DNA from 3 places in the Streptococcus sp. ELY_90 genome. Region 3 is predicted to be linked to each of the others. Evidence: predicted binding sites of a transcription regulator. Region 3 holds the regulator's gene; each other region holds the start of a gene.

Region 1 (11,036 bases), on a different contig from region 3:
GCTCTACTTCTTCCAGTGAATCGACATCAATAATGATGGTAATTCTGGAAATATTGGGCACCTCGGTATGACCGACTGAAATAGACTCAATATTCACCTGCCGGCGGGAAAGTACCCCGGTAAAACGATTGAGGACTCCGGTGGAATTTTGAAGTTTGGCTGTTAACATTCTACGCATTAAAAGTCACCCCCAACATTTCCGCATTGCTCTTACCTGACGGTACCATTGGATAAACATGCTCACGATTGGAAATATTAACCTCTATCAGCATCGGCTTGTTTTCCAAAATAACTTCCAGATCTTTTTCCAGCGTCAAAGGGTCGGAAAACTTATAATGACTGATACCGTATGATTCAGCCAAAAGCTGGAAATTCGGCTCATCATCAAAAGTTGACTCACTCCGGCGCTCATCATAGAAGGACTCCTGCCACTGGCGAACCATGCCCAGCGAATGGTTGTTGATCAAAACGACCTTGATTGGAACACCATAACCATTCAAAATAGCCAGTTCCTGATTGGTCATTTGAAAACCGCCGTCACCTACAAACAGAACAACTTCTTTGTCAGGATTTGCCAACTTGGCACCAACGGCTGCAGGAATACCAAAGCCCATTGTTCCAAGCCCTCCTGATGTGATAATCTGACGTTCATTTTTATAAGGATAAAACTGAGCCGCCCACATCTGATGCTGTCCGACATCTGTGATAACAATCGCCTCTCCTTTAGTCAGCTTGCCAATCGTTTCAATCGCATGCTGCGGTTTGATAATGTCTTCATCAAACTTATAGCTAAAAGGAGCCTTGGCCTTATTTTGCAGGACCTTATCTGTCCATTCCCGGTGTCTTGTGGAAACTTTATCTGCTTCCAAGAGCTGTTTCAAAGTCTGTTTGGCATCTCCGACAACCGGAATAGCGGTCTTGACAACCTTCCCAATTTCAGCAGGGTCAATATCCACATGGGCAACCACGGCCTTTTTAGCAAAGGTTTTAGGATTGCCTGTCAGCCGATCGGCAAAACGCGAACCAAAATTGAGCAGGAAATCGCACTCTGTCAGCGCCATGTTTGACGCATAAGAGCCGTGCATGCCTCCCATACCAAGAGACAGAGGATGTTCAATCGGCATCACCCCTAAGCTCAAAAGCGTCGACACAACCGGAATATTATAGCGCTCGGCAAAGGCAACTAATTCCGCAGAAGCTCCCGAATAATTAACGCCTCCGCCTGCTAAAATCAACGGTTTTTTGGCTTTTTTAAGCTGAGACAAAATCTTTTTAACCTGTAGGTTGTTTGGCTCAACAGTCGGCTGATAGCCGGGTACATTCAGATCGGTCTTGTAATAAAAGCTGACCATTTTCTCAGAAACATCTTTAGGCAGGTCAATGACAACTGGACCGGGACGCCCGGTCGTTGCAATATGAACAGCCTCTGTTACAATACGCGGAATATCTGCTGCATCGCGGACTTGATAATTGTACTTGGTGATAGGCATCGTAACACCAATAATATCAGCCTCCTGAAAGGCATCCTTACCAATACCGGGGGTTGCAACCTGACCAGTGAAGACCAATATAGGCACACTGTCGCTCATAGCATCAGCAATACCGGTGATGGCATTTGTTGCACCGGGACCGCTTGTCACCACAGCGACACCAAGTTTTCCGGTAGATTTGGCAAAACCTTCTGCTTCGTGCACTGCTCCCTGCTCATGACGGGCTAAAATATGGCGGATCGTATCATTTTTATAGATCGCATCATAGAGCGGTAAGACAGCACCGCCGGGATACCCAAAAATGGTTGTGATTGCTAAACTTTCCAAGGTATCAAGCAGTAATTCTGATCCTGATCTCGGATTTTTAAGCTGTATTTTTTCCACGGGAACCTCCTTTGCAATTATTGTTCAAATTTTCAAAAAATTCAAATCACTTAGTTAATATCATAACATTTTTGAAAAATTTTGCAAGTCCCTTCTGCAATTATCTGAGCTTTATTTTCATTCTTTTTATAGGCAAAAAAGGTTGGTGAATTCTTATGAATGATCGTGCCGACGCAAATGCTTTTTCGCATCATCCATCAAATGCTTAACAACTTAGCATGGCTAGTCACGTAGCTGACTTCTGTTGCAAAGAAGATTTTTTTGCTAGAATAAATAATAATGAAGATAAGCAAAGGAGGCTGCTTTGACCAAATTAGATTCATTCAATCTCGGCGAACTTTACAGAGAGCTCAGACTAGCCAGAGGACTTAAAATGAAAGATATTGCAAATGACAAGCTATCACAATCTCAGCTGTCTAAATTTGAAAACGGACAGACCATGCTCTCTGCAGATAAACTAATAACTGCCATCTCCGCTATCCACATGAGCCTTGCTGAATTTGAACATGCTTATCATCAGTATGAAGACAGTTCCTTTTTCCAGCTGGCCAAAAAAATCGCTGAACACCATGCAAATAAGGATATAACGGGATTGGAAGAACTTCTGAACAGTTATGACGAAAATTCTGAAGTTTACGATACATACAATCAGCTCAATAAACTTGTCATCCGCTGTGCCATTCATGATTTAAAGCCAGAGCATCGTATCACAGAAAAGGACAGAGAATTAGTCACAGCCTATCTTTATAATATTGAAGCGTGGACAGAATATGAGCTCTATATTTTTGGGAACACTTTGTCCATTTTATCGGACAGTGACTTAATTTTTCTGGGAAAAGCTTTTATTGAAAGAGCCACCGCCTATTTGTCAATCCCCAATAACAAACATCGAACGCAATTGCTTTTCTTAAATATTATCTTTGTGTTATTAGAGAGAAAGCAGAACAGCCATGCCGATTATTTTATGAAACACCTGGAAAATACCTTGACCTATCAAGATATGTTTGCAAAGACGGTTCTCATTTTTTTAAAGAAAGTTCTCGCCTATCAGGAAAGAAAAATCACCGATAAGTCTGTCTTAGACGATTATATTCATGATATCAGAAACGTGGGACAGGAAGAAACTGCAGCATTTCTCCAAGAAAACTTAACGAATCTGTTAGCTGATGAAAAGAGCTCTTGAGACATCAAGAGTTCTTTTTCATACCTAAACTGATGATTAGTAATAATAAGGCATAAATGATGAAGCCAAAGTAAGCCAGAGAGCTGCTGATGGTTGATAAGAGCGGAAACAGCAAGCTTGTCACAGGCGGTGCCAATACCAAAAGAGAATTAACACTGGTGACAATGCCGCCAATTCTTTCGACGGGGTAACGATTGACAATATCAGCTGAAAAGCGCGGAGAAACAATCCCTACTAAAAAAGCAAGGAGACTGTTTGCCAAGAAAATTAGCCAGATATTATCAGCTATAAACCCCAGCCCCGCCAGAAGAATCGTCAGATCAGCCCAAAGATTGATAACCAAAATAGAATGCTTTCTAAACACTTTAGCTGTTAAACTGTTTCCGATTATCATAAACACGGTAATGATTCCTGATAAGAGCGAAATTTTAAGAGGACTGCTCACCGTCGCTAATTCATGATTTTCCTTGATAAATAAAGCAAACAAAGGCATCAAGCCACCGAAGAAACCATTTAACAGGGTTAACTGAATCAGGTTAATCAGTAAAATCCGGTCAGCCAGAAAAGATTTGAAATTATCTTTAACCGCTGAAAGAGTCGTTTTCTCTTTAATTGTCTTTATTTTAGATTCCTGCTCTTTAAGAAAGGGCCGCATCAGCCCATAAAGTATTGCCACCGCTAAAAAAATCAAGGCATTTATCAGCGCTAAAGAACTTTCCCTAAAAACTGTCAGCAAGGATGCTCCGGCAAAAGTTGCTAAGACACTCACCAACTGGGTTCCCAAACTAACAAGTCCCTGAGCTTCTTCCATATCGTCTGCTTTCACCAAAGTTTTAGTAAAGGGTGAAAAAAGTGCCGTCGAATAATTTCCACTAATATCTGATAATAAGTTTAAAAGCGAAGCTGCCAGGATTAAAAGCAGGGTTGGCGGATAGCTAAAGATAAAGCCGATACCAAGATACATCAGTGTTCTAAAAAGCGAGCTGCTAACTAAGTGACCTAGTTTTTGCTGCTGTCTGTCAGCTGCCACACCTAGAAATAAACTCATCAAAATAGGAAGTGTCTCTGAAGCCGACACAATCATAACTGCTAAACTGCCATTCGGTAAAGAAGCCGCTGCTGTTAACATCGCAGTATAAAATAATCTATCACCGACTTTCGACAGTAAATTAATACCAATTAGTTGTGTAAAGTGTTTATTTTCGGTAAAAAATGTCCGCATAACTTTTCCTTTTGTTAGCTTATCTAATACAAAGTGAACTCTTTTGTTTAACAGTTCCGAATATACTTTATCACAGAAAATTGCCGCTTTAAGAAATATTCAAATACGAATATCAGCTTTTTAAATTTTTCACCTCTGACAGCGAACCCAGTTATTGGCAAAACAAAAAAGAAAGCACCATCTGCTTTCTTTGATATTATTTTTTATTCTACACTCATTATATAAGGATAGACAGGCTGGCTGCCTTGATGGATTTCAACTTCTAAATCTTCGTAATGGTCTTCCAGATAATCTGACAGGCTTTGGGCTTGATCCTGACTGCCGTCTTCTCCAACATAAATAGTGGCAATTTCACTGTCACCGTCAATCATTTTATCAAAGGTTTGGCGCAGGGCTTGATCCATATCTGGCGTTGAAACCAAAATGCTGCCGTCAACCATTCCCAAAACATCATCCTTATGAATAGTCAGACCATCAATAGTCGTATCACGAACAGCCATCGTTACGCTTCCGCTGACAACATCTGTGATGCTGTCTGTCATAGCAGCGACATTATCTTCCAAGGAATTGGCAGGATTGAAAGCTAAAAGACTGGTAAAACCTTGCGGGATAGTCCGCGTTTCCACAACCGCAGCCGGAACATCAACAACGTCCGCGGCACTTTGGGCAGCCATGAAGATGTTTTTATTATTCGGTAAAATAATAATGTTCTTCGCATTAACAGACTCAATAGCCTTGACAATGTCTTCTGTCGAAGGATTCATAGTCTGGCCGCCGGAAATGATATAATCTACACCTTGTGATTTAAAAATTTCCGCCAAACCGTCGCCGGCCGCAACGGCTATCAGAGCATATTCTTTCAGCTCTTTAGCTCTTGGTTCTGCCTCTTTTTCCTGAAGAGCCTCATGCTGATTGCGCATGTTGTCAACTTTTACCTTGACAAGAGCCCCGTATTTGAGTCCTTCTTGTATAACCAGACCCGGATCTTCAGTATGAACATGAACCTTAACAATTTCATCATCATTGATAACTAACAGAGAATCCCCTAAATTACTCAGGTAATTTTGAAAGACTTCGTAGTCAAAATCTTTGACATAAGTCGGACCCTGCTTTAGTGCCACCATAATTTCTGTACAGTAGCCAAAGGTAATGTCTTCTGTGGCCACATGACTGGCAACAGACTTATGATGCTTGGCATTGATCATTTCTGTCATATTGGCAGGAGTGGCCTGAAAATCTTCTGACAGAATATAATCGCCAGTTAAAGCTGACAGAAAACCTTCATAGATGAAAACTAAACCTTGGCCGCCCGAATCAACAACACCCACTTCTTTTAAAACAGGAAGCAGATCCGGTGTCTTAGCCAAAGCAGCTTTGGCACCATTGACCGCAGACTGCATCACGTCAGCAGCATCATCCGTATTTTCAGACTTTTTAATGGCAGCTGTCGCGGCTCCGCGCGACACTGTCAAAATAGTTCCTTCAACCGGCTTCATAACGGCCTTATAAGCCACCTCAACCCCGGCTTGAAGCGCCTGAGCCAGATCTTTGCCTGTCAGCTCTTTTTTATTCTTGATGCTTTGGGCAAAACCGCGGAAAAGCTGAGAAGTGATAACACCTGAGTTACCGCGTGCGCCCATCAGCAATCCCTTGGAAAGAATTTGACCGACTTCTCCAACCGTTGAAGCCGGCTTATCAGAGACTTCCTTGGCACCATTATCCATGGTCATGCTCATATTAGTACCTGTATCGCCATCCGGGACAGGAAAGACATTCAGTGAATTGACATATTCTGCTTGTTTACCAAGGCGTGTTGCAGCTGCCTGAATCATCCCTTGGAATAAACTTGTTGTAATATTAGCCACTAATCTTCTCCCACAACTTTAATATTTTGGACATAGACATTAACCATATCAGCAGAAATGCCCAATTGATTTTCAAGATTAAACTTGACGCGCTCTTGAATATTTTTCGATACTTCACTGATTTTAACACCGTAACTCATCACAGTGTAAACATCAACTGAGATACCGGCATCGGTTGATTTAATAACAACACCCTTAGAATAATTCTCCTTGCGCAGCAGAGCCTGAAAGTTATCTTTGATAGCGCTCTTGCTGGCCATGCCGACAACCCCGAAAATTTCATTGGCTGAACCGCCAACAACTGTGGCAATCACGTCATCAGACAATTCAATCTGACCGTCTTTTGTATTAATTTTTACTGTCATTTTGCTACCTCAAAAAGTTTTTATCAGCTTATTTTACCATAATATAGATAGCTTGTAAAAACATAACAAAAAAAGAGCCCTAAGACTCTTCTTTCGTTTTAAACGCGTTCTACTTTACCAGATTTAAGCGCACGTGCTGAAGCCCAAACTTTTTTAGGTTTTCCGTCAATAAGAACAGTCACTTTTTGAAGATTTGGTTTTGCTGTGCGTTTGGTTTTGTTCATTGCGTGTGAACGGTTATTTGCTGATACAGTCCTGCGTCCTGTAAAATAACATACTTTCGCCATTTATCTGTCATCCTCCTGCTTAGTCTAAGGGTGAAGTCACCACATACCGTAATATTATAGCAAAATACCAACCGTTTGACAATAGCCTCTTCAAATATTTTTCCAGAACTACGGCTTAGCACAGATGTGAAAATTCTAAAATGACGTTAGCCAGTTGAAAATATGAAAAAACACCTTAAGACCTATCACACAAATCTTAAAGTGTTGCTTGCAGCTAACTAATGCCGATTGCAGGACTTGAACCTGTGACCTACGCGTTACGAGTGCGTTGCTCTACCAGCTGAGCTAAATCGGCTAACAGTAATATTTTACTATTTCTAAAAATTTTGTCAATAGAATAGGCGCAGCCATTTAAGAATCTTCTGAGAAATGGCTATTCTCCAATAAGTTAATGTTCCCTTTTTGCTTCCATAACTGATACAAACTTTTCAACACTACAGCAATAAAAACAATTAGGGCAAACAACAAAAGAAGCAAGAAAATAGCTAGGGGCTTCAACAACGTCCAAATCATCACAATGAGCACGTAAAGACCGATTAAAAGACCCATCAGAAAAGTCAGCGCAAGATAAAAAGCCAACCAAACAATTAAAGAGCGAAGCTTTTTCCCTTTTGGAACGTCAAACAAAACATGAAAAATAATCTCAGTAATTGCTTCTATCATACAAGCTCCTTATCAATTCTCTGCTTTAGAAATCTCGTTTTATTCAGTATAACAAAAAATCCCGCCTAGGCGAGATTTTTTGTTACTTCTATGGTCAGACAATTAAGCTTTACCTTCTGAACCAAAGACATCAATACGTTCTTCAACAGCTTCTTGGATAGCTTTAGCGCCATCAGCCAAGAATTTACGTGGGTCAAAGAGTTTTTTCTTATCGTATTCAGCTTCATTTGCATCATAAGCACGCGCAAAGGCACGAGTTGCATTTGAGAATGCAATTTGACATTCTGTATTAACGTTAACTTTAGCAACACCAAGTTTGATAGCTTCACGAATTTGATCATCAGGAATACCTGATCCGCCGTGAAGTACGATTGGGAAACCTGGAACAGCTTCTGTCAGTTTCTTCAAGTGGTCAAGATCAAGACCTTCCCAGTTTTCCGGATATGGACCGTGGATGTTACCAATACCTGCTGCCAAGAAGTCAATGCCTGTTTCAACCATTGCTTTAGCATCTTCGATTGGTGCCAATTCACCGCGGCCGACGATTCCGTCTTCTTCGCCGCCGATAGTACCAACTTCAGCTTCAACTGAAATACCTTTAGCATGTGCTTTTGCAACAACATCTTTAGCTTTTTCAAGGTTTTCTTCAACTGGAAGGTGTGAACCGTCAAACATGATAGAAGTGTAACCAACTTCGATACATTCAAGCGCATCTTCATAGTGACCATGGTCAAGGTGAATTGCAACTGGTACAGTAATACCCATTGATTCTACAAGAGTTTCAATCAAAACTTTACAAAGTTTGTAACCGCCCATGTATTTTGCAGCACCCATTGACGTTTGGATAAGAACTGGAGCTTTTTTGCTTTCCGCTGCACGCAGGATCGCTTGTGTCCATTCAAGGTTGTTTGTGTTAAATCCACCAACTGCATAACCGTTGTCACGAGCTGCTTGGACAAATTTTTCTGCTGAAACGATTGCCATTTTTAAAGGCCTCCTAAATATTTTTTGGGTCAAACCCATTACATTGTTTATTTTATCACTTTTACAGTAAAATTTCCAGCCTTTTCTTGAAAACTCATCAAAACAAAAAAGCCGGCCAAAGGCCAGCTGATATGCGGAGAGAGGGACTTGAACCCTCACGACCAAAAGCGGTCACAAGATCCTTAGTCTTGCGCGTCTGCCAATTCCGCCATCCCCGCAGCAACAAAATAAATTATATCAACTTCCTATATTGCTGTCAAGGATATTTCCCATATTTTTATAAAAATCCTCAAATTGTCTTTTTCTTAAAAGTTCTAACATGAAGTTAGCCGGCTGGATAGTTGAAAAGGTGACGCAGAGAGATCCTGTCATCACTGCAGCCGACATTATACACATTAGAGAGGCACTGAAAACAAGGTCTTTATATGTCGATGAGAAGTAAATTAAAAAATTCAGAAAAATAATCAAAAGATTCCTCCAAAATGAGTAATTAATAACAATACTGAAAATCCCCTTGAATTTTTCTGTCAAAAGACCTAGACTATAGGCGTATTCGTTTTGTTAATCAATTTTCTTTAGCACAATGAGTATAAAAATCACATTTATTTAAAGGAGATTCAGTATGAATACTTTAGCTTTCGAGGCGTTCGAATCTTTGGATGCTGATAATCTTGCTCAAATTCAAGGTCAAGGCTGGGTTGGCGCTGGAGTTGGCTATAATACACCATTATAAAGAGGTTGAGTTAAATATATGATATATGCTATTTACTCGTTAATATTATTAAGTTTTGCAGTATTAGTCTTAATTTCTAAGCACAGTCAAAGTGGTGCTGTCAAGCTTATCTGTTTTGGAATTTTTATACTGGAATGCATCTTAGTAATAGCTAATATGTTTTTTTCATTTTTGAATTAAACAATATTTTGTTAGTCGGATATCTATTCAATCAATTCTATGCTACTTAAGGTTGTCCCATATGACTTACGATAATGGCTCTCTTGCTGTTTATTATAGTTATATGGGGCTTTTTTGATAGACAGCAAAAGCTCTGCAATCTCCAAAGCTATTATCTGCTGCGGAGATTACAGAGCCTAATTTGTCTAAATCCTATGTTATTATCAATGACTATTTTCTACTGCTGCTGTCACAAAGGCCGTATATAATTCCTCAGGACGATTAGGACGTGATTGCAGTTCCGGATGGTACTGGGCTGCAACAAAGAATTTCTTGTCTGAGAGTTCCACAACTTCTACCAAACGATTGTCCGGAGATACTCCTGAAAAGACAAAGCCGGCTTCTTCAAACTGCTGACGATAGGCATTGTTAAATTCATAGCGATGGCGGTGGCGGCGCTGAACAACGTCTTGGTTGTCATAGGCCGCTGCTGCCTTACTGCCCGGTTTCAGCTTACATGGGTAAAGCCCCAGACGCAGTGTACCGCCCATATCCTCGATATCAATTTGATCGCGCATAATATCGATAACCGGATACTTAGTGTCCGGATCCAGTTCAGCAGAATTAGCCCCTTCAAGATTGAGCACATGACGGGCGTATTCCACACAGGTCAGCTGCATGCCAAGGCAGATACCAAGCATAGGCACATCATTTTCACGCGCATAGCGAATGGCTTCGATTTTGCCTTCGGTACCGCGATGGCCAAAGCCGCCCGGAACAATAATTCCGTCTGCGTCTTTTAGCAATTCACCAACATTTTCAGCGCTAACATCATTAGCATTGATCCAATCAAAATCAATAGCTGTATCGTTGACATAGCCTGAATGCTTCAGAGCTTCAACAACAGACAGGTAAGCATCCGGCAGTTCCACATATTTGCCGACCAGAGCAATCTTTGTGGTTTTCTTCAGGTTCATCACCTTATCAACCATGGCAGACCACTCTGTCATATCAGCAGCCGGCACATTCAGTTTTAAATGATTGCAGACAATCTGATCCATATTTTGCGCCTGCAAATTAAGCGGAATCTGGTAGAGATGGTCTACATCGAGCGATTCAATGACAGCTTCCGGAGCCACATCGCAAAATTGAGCTAATTTATTTTTAATCCCTTGTCCGGCAGGCTTTTCTGTCCGAATGACCAGCATATTGGGCTGAATACCCAAACCGCGGAGCTCTTTCACTGAGTGCTGAGTCGGCTTGGTTTTCATCTCACCAGCTGCCTTCAGATAAGGCAGCAGAGTAGTATGAATATACATGACATTATCAGAACCTACATCAGACTTCATTTGGCGCAGAGCTTCCAGGAAAGGAAGACTTTCAATATCGCCGACCGTTCCTCCGACTTCAGTGATAATCACATCAGAATCAGTCGTTGTAGCAGCGCGTTTAATCTTTTCTTTGAGAGCATCTGTGATATGCGGAATAACCTGAACCGTCGCTCCAAGGTATTCTCCTTTGCGTTCTTTACGAAGGACTTCGCTGTATATTTTTCCTGTTGTCACATTTGAATATTTATTGAGATTGATATCAATAAAGCGTTCGTAATGTCCGAGGTCCAGGTCTGTCTCAGCACCATCATCGGTCACATAAACTTCACCGTGCTGATAAGGACTCATTGTCCCCGGGTCAATATTGATA
Region 2 (11,036 bases), on a different contig from region 3:
GCCCTTGCCCCAAGGACTGTCCCAAGAAACTTCTCCTGCTTTGGCTGACTTCCAAAGGGCAAAATCCAGCGGATCTTCCTTCAGTTCACTGTCAGTATCCACGCGGCCGCTGGCGCCGATTTCCAATTCCTCTAAGGTCTTATTGGCCAGAGCTGCATAATGCTCAGACTTGCGAACCCGAAAATAGACGTCTCCTGCTGCTTCATAGGCAAAACCTTTATCTACTAAAACCTGAACAAAGTCGATGATTTCATCCATATAATCAATAACACGCGGATTTGCCGTCGCTGGTTTAACACCAAGAGCCGCAACATCTTCCTTGAAAGCCGCAATAAATTTATCAGACAGTTCTTTGGTTGTCATGCCGGCTTGTGCAGCTGCCTTGATAATTTTATCATCCACATCTGTAAAATTCGACACATAGTTGACCGTGTAACCGCGGTATTCAAAATAGCGGCGAATGGTATCAAAAGCCACTGCACTTCTGGCATTGCCGATATGAATATAGTTATAAACTGTCGGACCGCAGACATACATGTTTACTGTGTTCTTATGAATAGGCACAAATTCGCGCAGGCTGCGCGTCATGGTATCGTAAATTTTAATCATAGATTCCCCAATCATTTCTTCGGAGTGTTTTTTATATTACTGTAAAGCATAATTATCCACACAAAGGTAATACAGCTCCACAGCAGTGCACCTGAGTGATTGCCTGAAAAGAGCTGCATCACAGCAACTATCGCAGACAGGATAATAACCAATACATACAGCCGATTTTTCTTTAAAAATGCAGTCATCTTTTAACTCCTTGTAAATCTTTCTGTCTTCAGATTTATGAAAGCCCTATTCCTATAAGCGTGATGAGTGCAGACTGGCCTCGCGCAGTTCTTCCAGTTTAGAAGTGTAGTATTTAGACTCACGCTCTTCTTCAATTTGATGAATAACCTGCTCGTCTTTTTTGCCATGTACGCGGACGACCTTAGCCGGAACGCCGACAACTGTTACATCTGACGGCACATCAGAAACAACAACGGCAGCAGCGCCTACCTTCGCATTTTTGCCGATTTCAACCGGACCGATCACTTGAGCATGAGCCGATATAAGAGCTCCCTCGCGGACCGTTGGATGGCGTTTGCCGACATCCTTACCCGTGCCGCCAAGGGTCACCCCGTGATAGAGCATAACGCCTTTTTCAACAACAGCCGTTTCACCAATGACCAGACCTGAACCGTGGTCAATAAAGACACCCTCAGCCACTTCTGCCCCTGGGTGAATCTCAATCTGCGTCCAAAAGCGCCAAAACTGGCTGTGCATCCGTGCCAGTAACTTCATATGATGTTTCCACAGAAAATGAGAGAGCCGGTGAGCAGCTAAGGCCTTAACACCCGGGTAGGTCAAAAGAACCTCAAGCGATGTCCGTGCCGCCGGATCTTTTTCTTTGACAATATCAATGGTTTCTTTCCACCAACCCATATCCGTCTCCTTTGTCTCTAATCCATGCCAGACCATTCGACAACAATCTGCTTATCATCAAATGGATTAATGACCACACCCAGAGCTGCTGCCTCGGTGTTTGAATCCTGAATATCAGCTACCTTCCAAGTCATGACAACTCCCTGTGCTTCCCTGAAGGGAAGACCGAATTCCTTGTCGTGGTACCATTTAACAAAGCTCGGCAGGTTAGAAAAAATCGGCACATAGCTTTCTCCGTCAGGATTGGACATGGTCGGAAAGCCCTTATCAAAGTCTCCGTTTTCTTTAGGGTGAATAAAGGCCGGCACCAGATAATATTTATCCAAAATATCTGCTGCTTGGTTTTCTTCACTAAAGACCGTATTAAGAATGGCCGTATAGTTATTGATAAACTGTACCATCTCATTGCTTTTGAAGATGGTAGAATTGCCAAAATCGCCTGTGCGCTTAATGTTATAGACAATACCGTTTAAACGGTTGACAATAACTTCTTCTAAAACTTCCAGACTCGGACGCTCCACCCAGTTTTGTTTTCTGGCACTGGTCTGCTGCGCTCTGAAGAGTTTTAAATCTTCCATATCTGTAAAAACAGGTGTCACCTTCTGCCCTTCAAGCGAGATAGCATAGGGCTGATCGCTTGCCAATACAGGGAAGGAATGAAGACTGTTGACCAGAGTTAAGCTGTTTAAAAAATTATCCGGTTCCTTGATAAAGCTTCTTAAAGCCATATCAAGTTCTTTGTTAAATTTATGCATCATGTTTTTCTTCTTTATCCTTATGGTCTTTTCTCGGACGGTGATGCCCTTCAGACTTATGGTGCCCGGCGGTTTTTTCTGCTTTAGGCGGCCGCGGAAGAAGAGCTTTCATAGAAGCATCTACCCGTCCCTTGTCATCTATCTTGATAACCTTAACAGTGACCGTATCTCCTATCGCCAATACATCTTCGACCTTATTGGTCCGGCTCCAGGCAATCTCAGAAATGTGAACAAGAGCATCTGTCTGGTCAAACAGATTGACAAAGGCACCGAATTTTTCGATACGAACAACCTTTGCTTCGTAAACCTCACCGACCTTTGCTTCACGCACTAAGTTCTTGATAATTTCCTTAGCACGATTGATCGCGTCTTGATCACTGGAGTAGATAGCGACATTGCCTTCGTCGTCAATGTCAATTTTCACGCCGGTTTCTTCAATGATTTTATCAATTGTTTCACCGCCCTTGCCGATGACAATCTTAATTTTATCAACATCAATCTTAATAGTATCAATTTTAGGTGCAGTCGGAGCCAATTCCGGACGAGGTTCAGGAATGGTTGCTTCAATTAAATCAAGGATCTCAAAGCGAGCTTTTTTAGCCTGCGCCAGAGCTTCCTGCAAAATTTGCGGGGTAATGCCGGCAATCTTGATATCCATCTGCAAAGCGGTAATCCCTTCACGGGTTCCGGCAACCTTGAAGTCCATATCGCCAAAGTGATCCTCAAGACCTTGAATATCTGTCAAGACAGTATAGTTAGTACCGTCTGAAATAAGCCCCATAGCAATTCCGGCAACCGGTGCCTTAATCGGAACACCACCAGCCATCAAGGCCAGAGTTCCCGCGCAGATAGAAGCTTGAGAGGATGATCCGTTTGACTCCAAAACTTCTGCTACCAAACGAATAGCGTAAGGGAATTCTTCGAGGCTTGGAAGCACTTGGGCAAGCGCACGCTCACCCAGAGCCCCGTGTCCGATTTCACGGCGGCCCGGTGCGCCATAGCGTCCCGTTTCACCGACAGAATACTGCGGGAAATTGTAATGGTGCATAAAGCGCTTCTTATACTCCGGATCAAGACCGTCAACAATTTGTGTTTCACCCATCGGTGCCAGTGTCAAGACGGACAGAGCCTGAGTCTGACCGCGTGTGAAAAGACCTGAACCGTGCACCTGCGGCAGAAAATCAATTTCGGCATCGAGCGGACGAATTTCATCCACACGCCGGCCGTCAGGACGAACCTTGTCTTCGGTGATGAGGCGGCGCACTTCTGCATGTTCCATCTGCTCGAGAATCTCTGCAACGTCACGCATGATGCGGTCGTAGTCGTCATCGTCTGCATAGCGCCCCTCGTATTCAGCCGTTACACGCTCTTTGACAGCTTCTGTGGCTGCTTCACGCGCTTTTTTCTCTTCGACCTGAACAGCCTGCTGGAGTTCTGTGTTATAGTTGGCAATGATTTCTGCCTGTAAATCACTGTCCACCTGAAGCAGTTCAACCTCAGCGTTTTCCTTGCCGACTGCCGCTGTGATTTCTTCTTGGAAAGCAATCAGCTCACGCACAGCCTCATGCCCTTTAAGAAGAGCTTCCAGCATAATATCTTCTGATAATTCTTTGGCACCGGATTCAACCATATTGATGGCTTCCTTGGTTCCTGCTACTGTTAATTCTAACAGTGACGCTTCTTTTTGAGCAGCGGTCGGATTGATGATGTATTCACCATCAATGTAAGCTACCTGAACTCCGGCAATTGGTCCATTAAAAGGAATATCCGAGATTGAAAGAGCCAATGAAGACCCAAACATAGCTGCCATTGGCGCGCTAGCATCTTCGTCGTAAGAAAGAACAGTATTAATCACCTGAATTTCATTGCGGAAGCCTTCAGCAAACATCGGACGGATTGGACGGTCAATAAGACGGGCGGTTAAGGTTGCATCCGTTGACGGACGGCCTTCTCGCTTGTTAAAACCGCCGGGAATTTTCCCAGCCGCATACATTTTTTCTTCATAGTTGACTTGCAGCGGGAAAAAGTCCCCTGTTGACATTTTTTTAGACATAACAGCAGCTGTAAGGACCGTTGAATTCCCATAACGGATAACAGCAGCGCCGTTGGCTTGTTTAGCAACCTGACCGATTTCAACCACTAACTTTTTACCAGCAAAGACTGTTTCAAACACTTGTTTCGACATTATTTTCTCCTGAAAAATTATTCTACGTGTTTTCCACAAAATTGAGGGAGTAAGTCCAGTTAAACGGTCAGCAGGCTGTTTTATTTCCCGAAGCTGACAAAGCCTGCCGCTTAAATCACTCGGCCGCCTTGTAATCAGCCTTGAAACCAGGCCGAACTTACTGCTTCAACTTTGCACAAAACCACGTATCTCGTCTATTTTAACATATTTTCCAAGAAAAGAAAAAGAGGAGAAATGGCTTTTTATTGGTTTGGAGCGGAAATTCGTTTGCCCTCTTCCTTTGCAAGATTGCCTTACGGTGCAGTCACTTGACTCACTGGCAGTTTAATGTAGGATAACAAAAGCAGCCCGCTGAAACTAATTTTTCAGCGGGCTGCTTTTTAAAATGTTTTCGGACGCCTTTAGATTAACGGCGAAGTCCGAGTGAGCTGATAAGATCACGGTAACGGTTAACATCTGTACGGCGAAGGTAAGCCAAGAGGTTACGACGGTGACCGATTTTCTTCATCAAACCACGGTAAGTAGCATGGTCTTTTTTATGCTGTTTAATGTGTTCGTTGAGGTGGTTGATTTCCCAAGTAAGGACAGCAACTTGCACTTCTACAGAACCAGTATCGCCTTCATGACGAGCATACTGAGCGATAATTTCATTTTTTTTCTCTTTTGAGATTGCCATAGTATATTCTCCTTCTGAATCCTTAATCCGAGTGCTAGGTTTTGGCAAGTCCTAGAACCAAGAAAAGGTTACTTGTCTTTAAGACAGTTATTATTCTAGCAAATTCACCACATCAAGTCAAACATCTTTCATGATTTCCAAGAAAAAACAGCCAACCCATACATTAAGTACAGGTTGGCCGGGATTAAATTAGAGGTATCAAAATTGATTAGAACATATCAATCAAGAGTTGTTTGAGTTCTGCAATGTATGGCTGACGTGGGTTAGCCGGTGTACATTGATCATCGTATGCCAAGCTTGCCAAGCGGTCAACAGCTGCCTCAAAGGCTTTCTTAGTGACACCGTTTGCTGAGAGTTTTGGCTCAACGCCTACTGCGTGCATCAATTTATCAATGCGTGCGCAGAGTGCTTCGACAAGTTCTGCATCATCTTTGCCTTTAAGACCAAGAGCGCGAGCGATATCAGCGTAGTCACGCTGTGCACGGTATTCTTCATAACGTGGGTAAACAGAACGTTTGACATTTCCTGCTACGCCATTGTAACGGATAACGTGCTGCATAGCGATTGAGATAGCAAGACCGTGCGGAAGTCCGAATTCACCACCAGTCTTGTGAGCCAGTGAGTGGTTAATTCCGAGGAAGGCATTACCGAAGGCCATACCAGCAAGCGTTGAAGCATAGTGCATGTTTTCTTTGGCTTGTTCACCGCGAAGCGTTGGATTCTTAGGATCATAGTTGTAAGCATCTTCCAAGTTTTCGATAATCAACTTGATAGCTTCAAGTGACCAAGGACGTGTGAAGTCAGATGCCATAACAGATACATAAGATTCAAGGGCGTGTGATAATGCGTCAAGACCTGACCAAGCTGCTGTACGTTTTGGCACAGTCATAACAAACTCTGGGTCAACGATAGCGACTTGCGGTGTTAATTCATAGTCAGCAAGCGGGTATTTCACGTGTGTGAAGTCATCCGTGATAACGGCGAACGGCGTTACTTCTGCACCTGTACCTGATGTTGTTGGAATACAGAAGAGACGAGTTGCTGTTTGGTGTTTGAATTTCACGATACGTTTACGGATATCAATGAATTTTTGTTGCAATTCAAGGAAGAATTCACTGACATTTTCGTAAGCATCAAGCCAGCCTTCTTCGCGGTCAAGAGACACTTCGTAGATCAAGCGGGCAATCTTAGAGGCATCAATAGCGGAACCACCACCGATAGCAATAACGGTATCAGGCTTGAAGTCACGCATTTGTTTAGCAATTTCAATGGTTTGACCAAGCGTTGGATCTGGTTTGATAGTGCCGTAAAGTGATGTCACCACTTTTTCATCACGAAGTGCTAATTGTGCATAAACCGTATCAACGAAGCCAAATTGAACCATACCTGGGTCAGCAACGATGAGGGCGCGTGTCATTGGTTCATAGGCATCTTGCAGGTAAGAAATAGCGTTCTTTTCGTAGTAAGTTTTTTCTGGCAAACGAATCCATTGAGGACGGTTGCGGCGTTTCGCAACAGTTTTCACGTTCAAGAGGTCGCCAGTAGATAGATTGTGTGACAATGAATTTTTCCCCCATGATCCTGTTCCAAGTGTTAAGCTGGCTTGCAATGCATCTGTATACACATCACCAATACCACCGACTGAGTCTGGTTGGTTAACCAAGATACGAGATGAGTTAAGGGCATCGCCGTATTCAGCAACGAATGGGTCAGCTTGTGAACCAATTTGGATAGCACAGTTGTGACCGGCTCCTTGATAATCAAGCAAAGCGCCTACAATGTCAATACCGTCTTGACGGTCTTTAGCTTTGTAAACTGAAAGGAGCGGAGAAAGTTTTTCTGAAGACAGCTTTTCACCGATATTTTTCTTGTCAAGTTCGAACAAGAGAACATCTTTGCCTTCCGGCAGTTTCACACCGGCTTGCTCACAGATCCACTGAGCGGACATTCCGGCAACCGGTCCGTTAACTCCGTGGTTATCATTGAAAACAAAATCTTCAAATTTCTTATAGTCTTTTTTCGGAACCAGATAAGCTCCTTTGTCCTGCATTTTTTGAAGCCATTCCTTGTAGATTGGTGCTTCAACAACAGCTGAGTTTTCAGTCGCACAAATCATACCGTTGTCAAAACGTTTTGACAGCAGAAGGTCTTCAACTGCACGGTCAAGGTGAGCAGTCGCATCAACGTAAACCGCACCGTTACCGGCACCAACACCCATTGACGGGTTACCGGATTTAAGGGCTGCATTAACCATACCAGGTCCGCCGGTAGCAAGGATTGAAGCAATGCCTTTATTAGAAATCAAAGCACCTGTATTTGCGATAGATGGTGTTTCAATCCATTGAACAATATTTTCAGGAGCTCCGGCTTTAACTGCTGCATCGTACAAGATTTGAGCAGCATGAGCAGAACATTTTTGTGCTGCCGGGTGGAAAGCAAACACGATAGCGTTACGTGTTTTCAATGCCACCAGAATTTTGAACATTGTAGTTGATGTTGGATTGGTTGTTGGTACAATACCGGCCAAAACACCAAGCGGTGCTGCAATTTGAATACTGCCGGCAACTTTGTCTTCACCGATAATCCCAACAGTCTTTTCATTTTTAATGCGTTCATAAACATATTCTGTTGCAAAGTGATTTTTAGTATCTTTATCTTCGACAATTCCGCGGCCGGTTTCTTCATAAGCTTCTTTGGCTAATTCTAAGGACGCTTCAGAACCGGCAAGTGCCATGGCAGCAACTATTTTATCCACCTTTTCTTGTGTATAAGTCGCATAAATTTTTTCAGCTTCAAGCGCTTTTTCAACGAGTGAGTTTGTGTACTGCTGTGCAGCTTCTTCAGCAGTCAGCTCTTCTGTGTTTGCTTTTTTTGCCATTCGACAATTCCTCCCAAATAAATAATAGTTGGTAAATAGTAATAAAGAAGAAAGATACCTTTTGTGATTTTCTTCACTTGTTATTGTAATCCTTTTCAGGAAAAAAAGCAAGCTTTTTTGTGAATTTTTTCTCAAATTTTTTAAAAATTTTTATTTTGCTCTTTTCGAAGCCTGCTAAAAAGCCCCGGAATCAGTTTCCGGAGCGTCTAGACCAAACTTTGTTATATGCCAGAAGGACAAAGCCCAAAGCAAAACTTGAAACAGCAAAGATTAAAAAGGCAGCATTCAAACGCGGACTGATTTGCGCCAAGAACTGCAGAACAAGCGAAGCACAGCCTCCGCCAAGGTTGCAGCCAATCAGCACCAGTGTAGTTGCTGCTGTCAGCTGATGGCGAGGAATGCGTTCTGAAATTTTATGGAACACCAAGGTCACGCCTAAACTGTAAACAAAACCGGTAATCAAGGCCCCAAGCCCCAAAAGCCATAACTGCTGAGCCTGCCAAAGCAGCAAGAGACCCACTCCTAACACGAAAAGCACCAAAGGCATCAAATAATCTTTGAGCCAACTGAGCAAAAAACTAAACAGAGTCCCCGCTAAAATTCCCATCAGCATCATCAAACTTAAAATCAAACTGGCTTGGGCAGCTGTTCCTAAATGCAGCTTATCAACCAAAATCGGAATACGCAGGGTATTGGCGGAATTCACCAAAATGACAAAGCTGGCATAAAAAGCCATTCCTAAAATATAGAGCAGCTGATGCGGTGTCAAGCTGTCCTTGTGATCTTTCCTGATGACTGTTGTTTCTTTCTCTTCCTCTCTCTGCGGGACAAACAAGAGATATAAAGCTAAAATGAGCAGGCCAAAACCATAAACCAAAAAGGCAGCTGACCACGAATACTCCAGCAGCTGACCGGCTAAAAAGGTCAGAACTGCTGATCCCAAAACTTCCATGGAACCTCTGAGTCCCAGCATTTGCACGCGCGTTTTCCCCGAAAACCGTTCACTGATAATATTAATGGCACGCGCATTGATCAAGCCGATTCCAAATCCCAAAAGCAGACGGGACAGAAAGACGACTCCATAAACCTGAACAAAAACCGGTAAAATACCTCCCAGAGAAAGAAGCGACAGCCCTAAAATAACACTCAAACGCTCTGACAGCAGGCGGCCCAGCCAAGGGTTTAGCAGCAGAGTTGCTAAGATAGCAAAAGATGATACGGATAAAAGCAGCTCGACTTGGGCGCTGCTGTACCCTTGCTCTTGGTAAAAAGCCACCATTTTAGGCAGGGCGGGGGCGACCGCAAAAGTCGACACCAGCATTAAAGACAGTGATAAAAGGCTGGCCTTTTCCAAAAAGTGTTTCATGAAAACTCCTTAAACTTGTTTTTTCTTGTAAATAGAGTATAATCAAACTTAGCAAAGAAAAATATGACATATGTCATAAATAGGGAGAACAAAGCGTGAAAGCCTTAACCGATTGGATTCAAGAGTTCCAGCTGGAAAATATTTTTCCTGCCCATTATTTTGAAAAGCTGCAGGTCAAATCGTTTTCTGCCGGGCAAAGCATCTGCCAGCAGGGGCAAGACTTGCAGGCCCTATCCTATTTTGTCCAAGGAAAAATCAAAATTGTTCGCCGTCTCTTTAACGGCAAAGAGCATATCTTAGATATTCAGGATAAGCCCACCATTATCGGTGATATTGAATTTTTAACAGACCAGCAGACCGTGTCTTCTGTTATCGCTCTTGAGCAGTCCTGGGTCATTCAGCTGCCGCTTGAAGCTAATAAGGACACGCTGCTTAAAGATCCGCTTTTTCTTTTGAAATTGGGTCAGGGTCTGGCTCAGGCTCTCTATCAGCAGAATATCCGTGCTTCAACCAACCTTTCCTATACCGTTAAGGAACGTCTGGCCAGTCACATTTTAGCTGTCCAAAAAGATGGCAGGTTTTGCTTGGAATTGAGCACTCTGGCAGATTCATTCGGTGTCAGCTACCGCCATTTGCTGCGTGTCATTGGAGAATTTATTGCCTTAGGACTGATCCGCAGGCAAAAACCTTATTATCATATTGTTGATTCTAAGCAGCTGAGCCGGTGGCAAATCAAGGAATAAAGGAATTCTTCTAACTTTATTTATCCCGTATTTTGTGCTATATTTAACTTATTGTAAGAACAAGGAGAAAAGAATGTCTACTATAGAAAAACTCACTCGAGCCAGTCATTTGATTGATATGGATGATATTATCCGCGAAGGCAATCCAACTCTTCGCGCTGTTGCCCAAGATGTTACTTTCCCTTTAGCCGATGAGGACATTATTCTGGGTGAAAAAATGCTGCAGTTTCTGAAAAACTCACAAGATCCTGCAACTGCTGAAAAAATGGGGCTGCGCGGCGGTGTCGGCTTGGCAGCCCCCCAGTTGGATATTTCAAAACGCATTATCGCAGTTCTCGTTCCCAACCCTGAAGACAAGGACGGAAATCCTCCCAAAGAAGCTTACGCCTTGGAAGAGGTCATGTATAACCCTCGGGTTATCGCCCACTCTGTTCAGGATGCTGCTCTGGCTGACGGCGAAGGCTGCCTGTCAGTTGACCGGGTCGTCGAAGGCTACGTAATCCGCCATTCCCGTGTGACTATTGAGTATTATGATAAAGACGGCAACAAACAGAAAATTAAGCTCAAAGGCTTTAACTCAATTGTCGTGCAGCATGAAATTGATCACACCAACGGTATCATGTTTTATGACCATATCAATGAAAAGAATCCTTTTGAAACTAAGGAAAATCTGCTGCTTATTGACTGAGACAAGAACACCATCTAATCGTAAAAGAGAGCGAAACAATTATTGTTTCGCTCTCTTTTTAACTGTTATTAAAACTGCTGAGGCTGTATAGTCACCATATCTCTAAAAAGACTGCTCAATTAAGCCACAATCGCTTTGGCAACTTCTTCCGTTGTCATGCGGCTGAAGTATTTGCTGATATCAATCGTTTTGAGCCTCTCTAAGACATCTTTATACTCATAGCGGCTGCCTACTAGGAGCTTTTCAATATCTGAGACATCACCGATACCAAA
Region 3 (11,036 bases):
GAAGATTTAAGCGACCAAGCCGATAAAAAAATTACAGGTATTGAGCCTGGTGCCGGTATCATGAAATCTGCTCAAAAGGCACAAAAAGCCTATAATAATCTGTCTGGCTGGGAAGTCGTGTCTTCTTCAACAGGAGCTATGACGACCAGTTTGGATCAAGCGTATAACAGTAAAAAAGAAATTGTTGTTACCGCTTGGTCGCCTCACTGGATATTTGCCAAGTATAAGTTAAAATACTTAAAGGATCCTGAAAAATCCTTCGGCAGCAGCGAAAGTATTCATTCAATTACCCGCAAGGGGCTGAAAAAGGATATGCCTGAGGTTAATAAAATTATCGACAGCTTTAATTGGTCGCAGAGCGATATGGAATCGGTCATGCTCGATATCAGTAACGGTACTTCTCCTGAGAAAGCTGCTAAAAAATGGATAAAAAATCATCCTAAAAAAGTTGCTTCTTGGACAGACAGTAAATAAAATGATTTGCCGTATATAAAAATATAATGAGGTTAGGAATGAACTGCAGCCTCGATCGTTAGATTTTCTGTCTGACTTTTGAGGCGTCGTTCGGCTCTAATCTCATTTTATTTTCTTCACCGGATGATTTTAGGGCTCAAATATGATAAAATAAAGCTTATGGAAATTGAAAAAACCAATCGTATGAATGCCCTTTTTGAGTTTTATGCAGCGCTGCTGACAGATAAGCAGATGAACTACATTGAGCTCTATTACGCTGATGATTACAGTCTGGCTGAAATTGCCGAAGAATTCAAGGTCAGCCGCCAGGCAGTCTACGATAATATTAAGCGGACTGAAAAAATTTTAGAGGATTACGAGATGAAACTGCATATGTATTCTGATTATATTGTTCGCAGTGAAATTTTTGATGATCTTTTGGATAAGTATCCCGAGGACGCTTATCTGCAGGAAAAAATTTCTGTTCTCATCAGTATTGACAATCGAGATTAATGTTCTAGTATTTCCAATAATAAGGAGAAAAATAAATGGCTTTTGAAAGTTTAACAGAACGCCTGCAAGGTGTTTTTAAAAATCTACGCGGCAAGAGAAAACTCTCAGAAAAAGATGTTCAGGAAGTCACCAAAGAAATCCGTCTGGCCCTTCTTGAAGCTGACGTTGCTCTTCCGGTTGTAAAAGATTTTATCAAGCGTGTGCGTGAGCGTGCTATCGGACATGAAGTCATCGATACATTAGATCCGTCGCAGCAAATTATCAAAATTGTTGACGAAGAGCTGACGGCAATTTTGGGGTCTGAAACAGCTGAACTTGAAAAATCCCCTAAGATTCCGACAATCATTATGATGGCCGGACTTCAAGGGGCAGGTAAGACCACCTTTGCCGGAAAACTGGCTAATAAGCTGGTCAAAGAAGAAAATGCCCGGCCGCTGATGATTGCTGCTGATATTTACCGGCCGGCTGCCATTGACCAATTAAAAACGCTCGGGCAGCAAATTAATGTACCTGTTTTTGAAATGGGAACAGATCACACGGCAGTTGAGATTGTAAGGGAAGGTCTGGCTCAGGCTAAAGAAAATCGCAATGACTATGTCTTAATTGATACAGCAGGGCGGCTGCAAATTGATGAAAAGCTTATGGCTGAACTGAGAGATGTCAAAGCCTTGGCCGATCCCAATGAAATTCTCTTAGTTGTCGACAGTATGATCGGGCAGGAAGCTGCCAATGTAGCTCGAGAGTTTAACAATCAGCTGGAAATAACCGGTCTTGTTCTGACTAAGATTGACGGCGATACACGCGGCGGTGCAGCGCTTTCTATCCGGCAAATTACCGGCAAACCGATTAAATTTACAGGTACCGGAGAAAAGATTACTGACATTGAAACCTTCCATCCGGATCGGATGTCTTCGCGTATTCTGGGTATGGGAGACCTTCTGACCCTGATCGAAAAGGCCAGTCAGGACTATGACGAGCAAAAATCAGCAGAACTTGCTGAAAAAATGCGCGAAAACACCTTTGATTTCAATGATTTCATTGATCAGTTAGACCAAGTGCAAAATATGGGGCCGATGGAAGATATTCTTAAAATGATTCCGGGAATGGCTAATAATCCTGCACTTGCTAATGTTAAGGTTGATGAGCGTGATATTGCCAGAAAACGAGCTATGGTATCATCAATGACTCCTGCTGAACGTGAAAATCCGGATCTTTTGAATCCCAGCCGGCGGCGGCGGATTGCAGCAGGATCGGGCAACACCTTTGTTGATGTTAACAAGTTTATCAAAGACTTCAATCAGGCCAAAAAAATGATGCAGGGCGTTTTGTCTGGCGATATGAATAAAATGATGAAGCAAATGGGTCTTAATCCTAATAATATGCCTAAAAATATGGATGCATCTGCCCTTGACGGAATGATGGGGCAGGGCGGAATGCCTGATATGTCAGCTCTCGGCGGCAACATGGATATGGGTCAGATGTTTGGCGGTGGCTTCAAAGGCAAAGTCGGAGAATTTGCCATGAAGCAATCTATGAAAAAGATGGCTAAAAAAATGAAGAAGGCCAAGAAAAGAAGAAGATAGCAGTCACAAGGATTCTTGCCATTTGATAGTGTCTTTGCCGGAATTGTCACTGAGACAGACATTTTATAAAATTTCCGTTATAATAGACATTTTATAAAATTTCCGTTATAATAGACATTATAAGGAGGAATAAAATGACCCATATTGCGATTATTGGAGATATTATTGCTTCGCGAGAAATAAAAGATCGGCCTGAAAGTCAAGAAAAACTTCAGGAAATTTTAAATCAGATCAATTCCCGCTATCAAGCTGTGCTGGAATCTCCCTTTACCATAACGACAGGGGATGAATTTCAAGCTTTGCTGTGCCCCAATACACAGATTTTCCAGATTATTGATGATATTGCGATGGGGTTTCAGCCCTACCAAATCAGGTTTGGAATTGGAGCGGGCAGTATGCTGACAGCTGTTAATCCTAAGCAAAGCATCGGTTCGGACGGTCCTGCCTACTGGCATGCCAGAGCTGCCATTGATTATATCCATGATAAGAACGACTATGGCAGCAATCATTTGGCGGTAGCTCTGGATGATACCTTTGCTGCCCGGCAAATCAATGCTGTCTTAGCTGCCTGTGAATTTATTAAGTCAAAATGGACGGCTACTCAGGCTGAGCTGCTTATCGGTCTGCTGCGCAAAGGAATTTATGAAGAAAAGTTTTCTCACAAGGAGATGGCCGAGCTGCTTCAGTTAAGCCCGAGCAGTTTTAACAAACGTCTCAAATCCGGCGGTTTAAAAATTTACCTGAGAAATAAAAAAGCAGCTGTCGATTTATTGCTAAGTGCTATTGAAACTAAAGGAGAAGCGGCAGATGATTCATTTTAATCTTGTATCTCACTTTCTGTCGCATAACCCTATGCTGACAGTGTTCCTCATTGCCCATTTTTTAGCTGATTTTCAATGGCAAAGCCAAAAAATGGCAGATTTGAAGTCTTATGATTGGCGGTATTTGTGTAAGCATCTTTGCATTGTTGCTCTGCCTTTGATTGTTATCAGTCTTTGTGTCCCGCACGCTTTTGCTATGGCACTGCTGGTTTTTGCCAGCCATGCGGTGATTGACAGTGCTAAATTTTTGTTCTATCCTTTTTACCATAAGCGGCAGTTGGATAAGGCTGCTTTTCTTCTTGATCAGGCGATGCATCTTTTGGCGATTACCACGATTTATCTGTTTAGTGAACCGATCACTGTTGAATGGGTAAGCGATATGCAGCACGGTCTTAAGCTGATTTTGTTTGTGGTTCTTATTACCAAACCGATTAATATCATCTTTAAGCTGTTTTTCAGCAAGTATCAGGTAAAAAATACCAATGATGATGAAACCATTACAGGAGCAGGGGCAACCATCGGTTTGTTGGAACGTTTGATTATGGGAATATTTCTTCTATTTGGCCAGTTTGCCTCTATCGGTCTGGTTTTTACGGCCAAGTCAATTGCCCGTTATGATAAAATTTCTAAAAATCAGGCTTTTGCAGAATACTATCTCATAGGCTCCCTCTTCAGTATTATCAGTGTTTTGGCAGTCTATGCCCTTTGCCTAATATGATTAAATGGCTTCTACCGGGTACCGGTAGAAGCCTCTTTGATTTTTACTGAGAAAATATAGGAACAAATACGAATAGTAGTAGTGGAGGGTAAATGAATGTACAGTATAGAATTTACAAAAGAAGCTCTGCTGCCGCGGGAGCGCCTACTGACTTATGGTCCTGAAAGCCTCAGCAATCAGGAGCTGTTGGCGATTATACTAAGGACCGGTAACAGAAAAGACCATGTTTTAAATTTGTCCAACAACATTTTAGAGCGTTTGGACAGCATAGCTGATTTTCGCACCTTATCAATTGAGGAACTGCAGACGATTGCAGGTATCAGTCAGTTGAAGTCAATAGAAATCAAGGCCATTCTGGAATTTTCGAAGAGAATTAATCAATCAGAATATAGTTTTAAAGAACGCATTTTAAGCAGCGAACGCTTAGCAAAAGTCATGATGGCCGAACTGGGCGATAAAAGACAGGAACATCTGGTTGCCATTTATCTTGATACACAGAACCGTATTATCAAAAAGAAAATCATTTTTATCGGCAGCGTCAGGCGTTCTGTTGCCGAACCCAGGGAAATTCTGCACTATGCCTGCAAAAGTATGGCAACCTCGCTTATCGTTGTCCATAACCATCCTTCAGGTTCAACCTATCCCAGTGAAAATGACTTGGCGTTTACAGAAAAAATAAAACGATCCTGTGATGATTTAGGAATCGTTTTTTTGGATCATATTATAGTCGGGAAGAAGGAATATTACAGTTTCCGTGAAGAGACGGATCTTATTTAAAGTTCATTAACGACGTAGTCAAAAAGTTTTTGATCTTCTTCTCGTGACTCAAACAACAGTTCAGGGTGCCATTGAACCCCCAAAAAATTAATATCGGGATTAGTAGATGTTACTGCTTCAATAGTGTCATCAGCAGGATCATAGGCAATGACTTCTAAGTCATCGGCCAGCCGTTTGATGCTCTGATGATGAAAGGAATTAATAGAGGCAGAAGTACCGTAAATTTTTTCCAAGGCAGTATCAGCCTTTATCAGCATGTTTTGGCTGAGATAGTCACTCGGTTCGTCTTGCCAGTGGTCTTCTATATCTTGGTTGAGTGTTCCTCCCAAAGCAATATTCATCAGCTGTGTGCCCCTGCAGACAGAGAAAATCGGTTTTTCCTGTTTAATGGCTTCTTCAACAAGAGCAAATTCGAACAAATCACGCGCTAAATAAAAATCATCGTCGCTGGTATCCTTATCTTCCCCATAAAAAACAGGGTCGACATTTTGACCGCCTGTTAAAATAAGCTTGTCAACCATGGAAACATAAGATGCGGCAAGATCCGGCTCACTGACAGGAATCACGAGCGGAAGACCGCCGGCTTTCTGTACTCCCTTAACATAGCCGGATGGTGTATAGGACCACAGTATATCAGGAAATTTTGCGTGTGGTCTTTCATTACCCGAAATACCGATAATTGGTCTGGATTTGGTCATAGACCCTCCTTACTTTGTCAATTCTTCGAATTTTTTTCTTGATTCATAAAATATAATAGCGTCTGTAATTCGCTGGTTAAATCAACATACTGAGCAACAACTCCCTTTGGAAGTGACAGGTGAACCGGTGAAAAGCACAAAATTCCTTTGATACCGGCTTCAACCAACGTATCAGCAACTTCCTGGGCTTTGCTGCTGGGAACAGTCAAAATTGCTGTTTTAACATCTGTTCCGGCTAATTTTTCCTTGATACTGGAAATACCGTAAATGGGGACACCGTCATCAGTGAGCTGGCCAACCTGCTCATTGTCGTCGGTGTCAAAAGCCATAGCTATTTTCATCTTATTGCGCTCATGAAAACGATAATGGAGAAGAGCACGGCCGATATTGCCGACCCCGACAAGCAACACATTAGTCGTAGAAGTGTCGTTGAGAATATCTGCAAAAAAATTCATTAATTTTTTGACATCATAGCCAAAACCGCGGCGTCCCAGCTCGCCAAAATAAGAAAAATCACGGCGAACGGTTGCTGAATCAATACCAATCGCTTCAGCAATCTGCTTAGAGCTTGCCTTTTCAATATTTTCCGAATGGAATCGTTTAAAAATACGATAATAAAGTGATAGGCGCTTCGCTGTCGCTTTGGGAATAGATTTGTCAAGAGTAACCATACTTATCTCCTTTGCTATGTACTACTATTTTAAAAAAAGATTGTGAAAATTGCAACATCTTTTCTTTGAAGTGGGCATAAGTTTTTCTTATAAAAGGATTTCAGTTTTACTTATACACGTAAAAAGAAGGAAGCTGGAACTCCGAAAAGCTATCGAAGTTTCAGCCCACCCTCTCCCTTGTTTTATTAAAAATATGTTTTCAGCAGGCAGCAGAAGCACTGTGCTGAAGTCAGCTTAATTTTCCTTTTTCACAAAGATGTCACGCTCAGCCAAACTGTTCATCAAGAAATAAAACTTATCCTGGATGATTTGGTTTTTCTCGGATTTAAAGATATTAACGGGTCGCAGTCCGGATTTGTCTGTAATGGTCAGTTTAAAGCCGGTCAAATCTTTGTTAATGGTAATTTTCAGAGAAAAGCCGTCGCCGCTGTTGGGGACCTTTTCTAAAAGGCGGCTGAGTTCATAATTTCCCAGCTTGTTTTGAGTAAAGGCAGTGTCCCGCAGAGTGAATCTTTTTACGCTGGGACTGATGGTATAGCTGTATTTACAATCAGGTAAATTTACTGTTTTTTCAAAAGCCATTTTATTTTCCTACAATCTCCTTTATTTTTGCGGATAGAGCTTTGGCCTCATCTGGTTGGTTCAAATCTGAAAAACTGATACGAACAGATTCTTGCAGACGGGGGGACTCCGATCCGTATTTTGCTGCTAAAACATGACTGGGATCAACAGTGCCGGCTGTGCAGGCAGAACCTGTTGAAATCGCAAAACCAGCCAAATCTAACTGAGTCAGCAGAATTCCGTTGTTATATCCGGGAAATCCGATATTAATCACATAAGGCAAGGCATCTTCGTTTGAATTGAGATAATAATCAACTCCCTCTAAGCCCTCTAAGAATATCTTTTTGAGCTTGCTGACATCTTCCAGATGTTTTTGTTGATGAGCTTGGGCATCGACTAAAGCCTGCGTCAGACCTGCAATACTGATAAGATTTTCCGTGCTGGCCCGACGTTTTTCCTCCTGTTCACCGCCATGAAGGAGACTGTCAAAATGAAGATCATCAGCATAGAGGATGCCAACTCCTTTAGGACCGTGAAATTTGTGGGCAGAGGCTGACAGAAAATCAATGTTTAAATCCTTAGGATGAATAGGAATCTTGCCTGCAGCTTGGACAGCATCAACATGAAAGACAGCTTGATGGTCTTTAAGAAGGCTGCCGATCTCTTCGATTGGCAGCACATCTCCTGTTTCATTATTAGCAAACATAACCGATACTAAAACAGTGTCCTCACGCAAAGCATCTCTAACCTGCCGGGCAGAAATGCAGCCGTCAACAGGATTCAAATAGGTCACTTCAAAACCGAAACGCTTTTCCAAATAATGAAGACTGTTTAAAACAGAATGATGTTCAATAGCTGTTGAAATAATATGTTTTCCTTGATCCTGATGAGCAAGAGCATAACCTTTGAGTGCAGTGTTGTTGCTTTCTGTTCCGCCGGACGTAAAAATAATATTTCTTGATGGAACCTCAAACACCTGAGCAACACTTTGCCGGCATTCCCGCAGCAGTTTGCCGGCAGCCCTGCCGTAAGAGTGAATGCTGGAAGGATTGCCAAAGGTATCGGTCATCACTTCAGTCATAGCCTGAACAACAGAAGGTGTCAGAGGAGTAGTTGCAGCGTTATCAAAATAAATCAAATTTAGGATTCATCTCCTTTACGGTCATAAGCAAACAAAGGACTGACAGGCCGTCTTTCGTGAATACGGATAATGGCATCTGCAATCAGTTCGCTGGCAGAAAGATAATGCAAATTATCAGGTAACTTTTGATCAGTGTAAACAGAATCTGTAATCAAAATATCTTTAATTGGAGCAGCCTGCAAAATTTCTGTGGCTCCGCTGGCGAACAATCCATGGCTGGCGACAGCATAGATTTCAGTAGCGCCTCCGCGTTCAACGATTTTAGCAGACTCTGCAAATGTTTTTCCGGTATTTAGAATATCATCAATGAGAATGGCTTTCTTGCCTGCAACGTCACCGATAATATAACCTTCTTCACGCGAGGAATCATCATCCTGAGCGTAATCAATGATAGCAATCGGAGCATCCAAATACTGAGCTAAACTGCGGGCGCGCTTGATGCCTGAATTTTTAGGACTGACAACTACAATGTCCTCCCCATATAAACCCAATTTAGTATAATGTTCAGCAAACAAAGGAGTAGTGAACAGATTATCAACCGGAATATCAAAGAAGCCCTGTACCTGAACAGCGTGCAGGTCTAAGGTCAAAACACGGTCAACTCCGGCCTTAACCAGCATATTGGCTACTAATTTAGCAGTAATCGGTTCACGGGCAGCAGCAATGCGGTCCTGACGTGAGTAGCCAAAATAAGGGATAACAACATTGACGCTGTTAGCACTGGCACGTTTGCAGGCATCTACCATAATCAAGAGTTCCCAGAGATGGTCGTTAACAGGGTAGCTGGTAGATTGAATGACATAAATATCATCTCCCCGGACACTTTCTTCGATGTTAATCATAATCTCACCGTCAGAAAACTTGCGAGAAGACAATTTCCCTAACGGTAGTCCGGCAGCCTTAGAAATTTTTTCGGCGATGTCGGTGTTTGACGTTAGGGAAAAAAGTTTAATTTGTTTGTCGGCGTAACGTTCTGCCATGGTATTTTGGTGCTCCTTTACATTAGTATCTTTATTTTACCAAATATTATGAGAAATTTCAGGTGATTTTAATAATTTCTGCTCCTGAACTTTATTTTTTCGGCAGAGTCTGGCTGAAGCGAGCCACCTTGCTTTTGGCGTATTTGAACTGAATACGGTTCGTTTTGAGAAAAGTTTCAAAATCGGCCTTTCCTTTTTGAGCTTGGGAAACTTCCAGTTCGAGTTCATAGTCTTCAATCCCAGCATAACGATTATGATCCAAAGCCATCAGTCCGATTTTAGTGGCAATTTCACGGCGTACTGTTGTCAGACTTCCAAGAACTTTCAAATCATTTAAATCAATACCGGCTTGACAGATTAACTGTTTAATCTCACTGTCCGGGAGCTGTAGCTTGCAGATTATCTTTTCGGCTTCATCCAGCAGCAGCGTGTGATTATACTCCAAATTACCAACTTCTTGAGGTACTTTGAGAGTTAATTCAGCCTTATCAGCAAAGGTTCTGATACGCAGTGACATTTTATTGGCTTTTAAGTCAAAGTTATCCGTATCAAAGTAATAGTTTGTCTGTTTGATTGCTTCAATTTGCGGCATTTGGGCTTTGATACGATCAAATTCTTCTTTGGTCAGCAGCGTCTTATATTCAATTTCGAGATGATTCATTCTTTTTTCCTTTGTTAAGCGTATTATGGTATAATAAGATATTAGTTTAATTCTATAAAAAAGTCTAATTTTTGACAAGGAAGGAGGCAGCGTTTATGGACATGGACTGGGAGGAATTTCTGGATCCTTATATTCAGGCAGTAGGAGAATTAAAGATTAAATTCAGAGGAATCCGCAAACAGTTTCGTAAGCAAAACCGCCATTCGCCAATCGAATTTGTGACCGGTCGTGTCAAACCGATTGAAAGCATCAAAGAAAAAATGGCTTTGCGTGGAATAAGGCGGGAAAATCTTGCTCAGGATATGCAGGATATCGCAGGCCTGCGAATCATGGTTCAGTTTGTCGATGACGTTGATGATGTATTGGAGCTTCTGCGTCAGCGCAAAGATATGAAAATCGTACAGGAAAGGGATTATATCAATAATTTAAAGCCCAGCGGCTACCGGTCCTATCATGTTGTTATTGAGTATCCGGTTGATACCATCAGCGGTCAGAAAATTATCCTCGCTGAGATTCAAATCAGAACACTGGCCATGAATTTTTGGGCGACTATTGAACATTCTCTGAATTATAAATACCATGGAGAATTTCCGGATGATATCAAAAAGCGTTTAGAGCTGACTGCCAAAATTGCTTTTCAGCTGGATGAAGAAATGCGGCAGATCCGCGATGATATTAAAGAAGCTCAGCTATTATTTGATGCGGAAAAAAGAAAACTAAATGATGGTGTAGGAAATAGTGATGACACAGATGAACTTTACCGATAAGATAACGAAAGTTGCCATAATCGCAAATGGAAAATATCAAAGCAAGAGAGTCGCAAGCAAGCTCTTTTCGGCATTAAGAGATGATGATGATTTTTATCTGACTAAGAAAAATCCCGATATCGTTATTACTATCGGCGGAGACGGTATGCTTTTGTCCGCTTTTCACATGTATGAAAAGCATCTGGATACTGTTCGCTTTGTCGGTATCCATACAGGACATTTGGGCTTTTATACGGATTATCGCGATTTTGAAGTTGATAAATTGCTGGATAATCTGCATTCAGATAAGGGCGAGAAGGTTTCTTACCCGATTTTAAAAGTTACACTTACGTTAAGTGACGGTCGTCAGCTGACTTCCAGGGCTCTTAATGAGGCAACGATTAAAAGATTTGAAAAAACAATGGTCGCAGATGTCATCATTAACCATGTTCAGTTTGAACGCTTTCGCGGAGACGGTATCTCAGTTTCGACACCAACCGGCAGCACTGCCTACAATAAATCTTTAGGCGGAGCTGTCTTGCATCCGACCATCGAAGCATTACAGCTGACAGAAATCTCCAGTCTCAACAACCGTGTTTTCAGAACCTTGGGAAGTTCTATTATTGTTCCTAAGAAGGATAAGATCGAAATTATTCCGAAACGCTTGGGATCCTACATCCTGTCTGTCGATAATAAAACCTATACGCACCGAA

Evidence for each region. Region 3 encodes Rex, which represses fermentation and respiration genes when NADH is low (regulators of the CRP and FNR family bind a similar motif). Its sites were predicted from a motif close to TTGTGAANTANTTCACAA; they were not measured.
Region 1: the regulator Rex is predicted to act here: its motif matches at 8,487-8,504, upstream of AC4HAF_RS07275 (class II fructose-bisphosphate aldolase).
Region 2: the regulator Rex is predicted to act here: its motif matches at 8,085-8,102, upstream of adhE (bifunctional acetaldehyde-CoA/alcohol dehydrogenase).

The regions. Positions count from the first base shown of each region.
Region 1 covers NZ_JBZFUJ010000010.1:37,570-48,605, forward strand. Annotated here, with positions in the region: gene ilvN (acetolactate synthase small subunit) at 1-178, opposite strand, end outside; gene AC4HAF_RS07235 (acetolactate synthase large subunit) at 171-1,874, opposite strand; gene AC4HAF_RS07240 (Rgg/GadR/MutR family transcriptional regulator) at 2,179-3,057, shown strand; gene AC4HAF_RS07245 (MFS transporter) at 3,062-4,279, opposite strand; gene AC4HAF_RS07250 (DAK2 domain-containing protein) at 4,483-6,144, opposite strand; gene AC4HAF_RS07255 (Asp23/Gls24 family envelope stress response protein) at 6,144-6,509, opposite strand; gene rpmB (50S ribosomal protein L28) at 6,608-6,796, opposite strand; tRNA gene AC4HAF_RS07265 (tRNA-Thr) at 7,019-7,091, opposite strand; gene AC4HAF_RS07270 (hypothetical protein) at 7,148-7,459, opposite strand; gene AC4HAF_RS07275 (class II fructose-bisphosphate aldolase) at 7,562-8,443, opposite strand; tRNA gene AC4HAF_RS07280 (tRNA-Leu) at 8,576-8,661, opposite strand; gene pyrG (CTP synthase) at 9,560-11,036, opposite strand, start outside.
Region 2 covers NZ_JBZFUJ010000019.1:8,228-19,263, forward strand. Annotated here, with positions in the region: gene cysS (cysteine--tRNA ligase) at 1-609, opposite strand, end outside; gene AC4HAF_RS09575 (hypothetical protein) at 621-797, opposite strand; gene cysE (serine O-acetyltransferase) at 850-1,473, opposite strand; gene AC4HAF_RS09585 (SseB family protein) at 1,491-2,231, opposite strand; gene pnp (polyribonucleotide nucleotidyltransferase) at 2,221-4,413, opposite strand; gene rpsO (30S ribosomal protein S15) at 4,820-5,089, opposite strand; gene adhE (bifunctional acetaldehyde-CoA/alcohol dehydrogenase) at 5,298-7,967, opposite strand; gene AC4HAF_RS09605 (MFS transporter) at 8,158-9,333, opposite strand; gene AC4HAF_RS09610 (cyclic nucleotide-binding domain-containing protein) at 9,429-10,076, shown strand; gene def (peptide deformylase) at 10,150-10,764, shown strand; gene lplA (lipoate--protein ligase) at 10,884-11,036, opposite strand, start outside.
Region 3 covers NZ_JBZFUJ010000004.1:120,854-131,889, reverse strand. Annotated here, with positions in the region: gene AC4HAF_RS04010 (ABC transporter permease/substrate binding protein) at 1-474, shown strand, start outside; gene AC4HAF_RS04005 (putative DNA-binding protein) at 634-966, shown strand; gene ffh (signal recognition particle protein) at 1,002-2,549, shown strand; gene AC4HAF_RS03995 (SatD family protein) at 2,684-3,370, shown strand; gene AC4HAF_RS03990 (DUF3307 domain-containing protein) at 3,357-4,088, shown strand; gene radC (RadC family protein) at 4,185-4,865, shown strand; gene AC4HAF_RS03980 (gamma-glutamyl-gamma-aminobutyrate hydrolase family protein) at 4,862-5,563, opposite strand; gene AC4HAF_RS03975 (redox-sensing transcriptional repressor Rex) at 5,581-6,234, opposite strand; gene AC4HAF_RS03970 (DUF1831 domain-containing protein) at 6,469-6,816, opposite strand; gene AC4HAF_RS03965 (cysteine desulfurase family protein) at 6,818-7,933, opposite strand; gene AC4HAF_RS03960 (ribose-phosphate diphosphokinase) at 7,936-8,916, opposite strand; gene AC4HAF_RS03955 (CYTH domain-containing protein) at 9,008-9,577, opposite strand; gene yjbM (GTP diphosphokinase) at 9,679-10,344, shown strand; gene AC4HAF_RS03945 (NAD kinase) at 10,319-11,036, shown strand, end outside.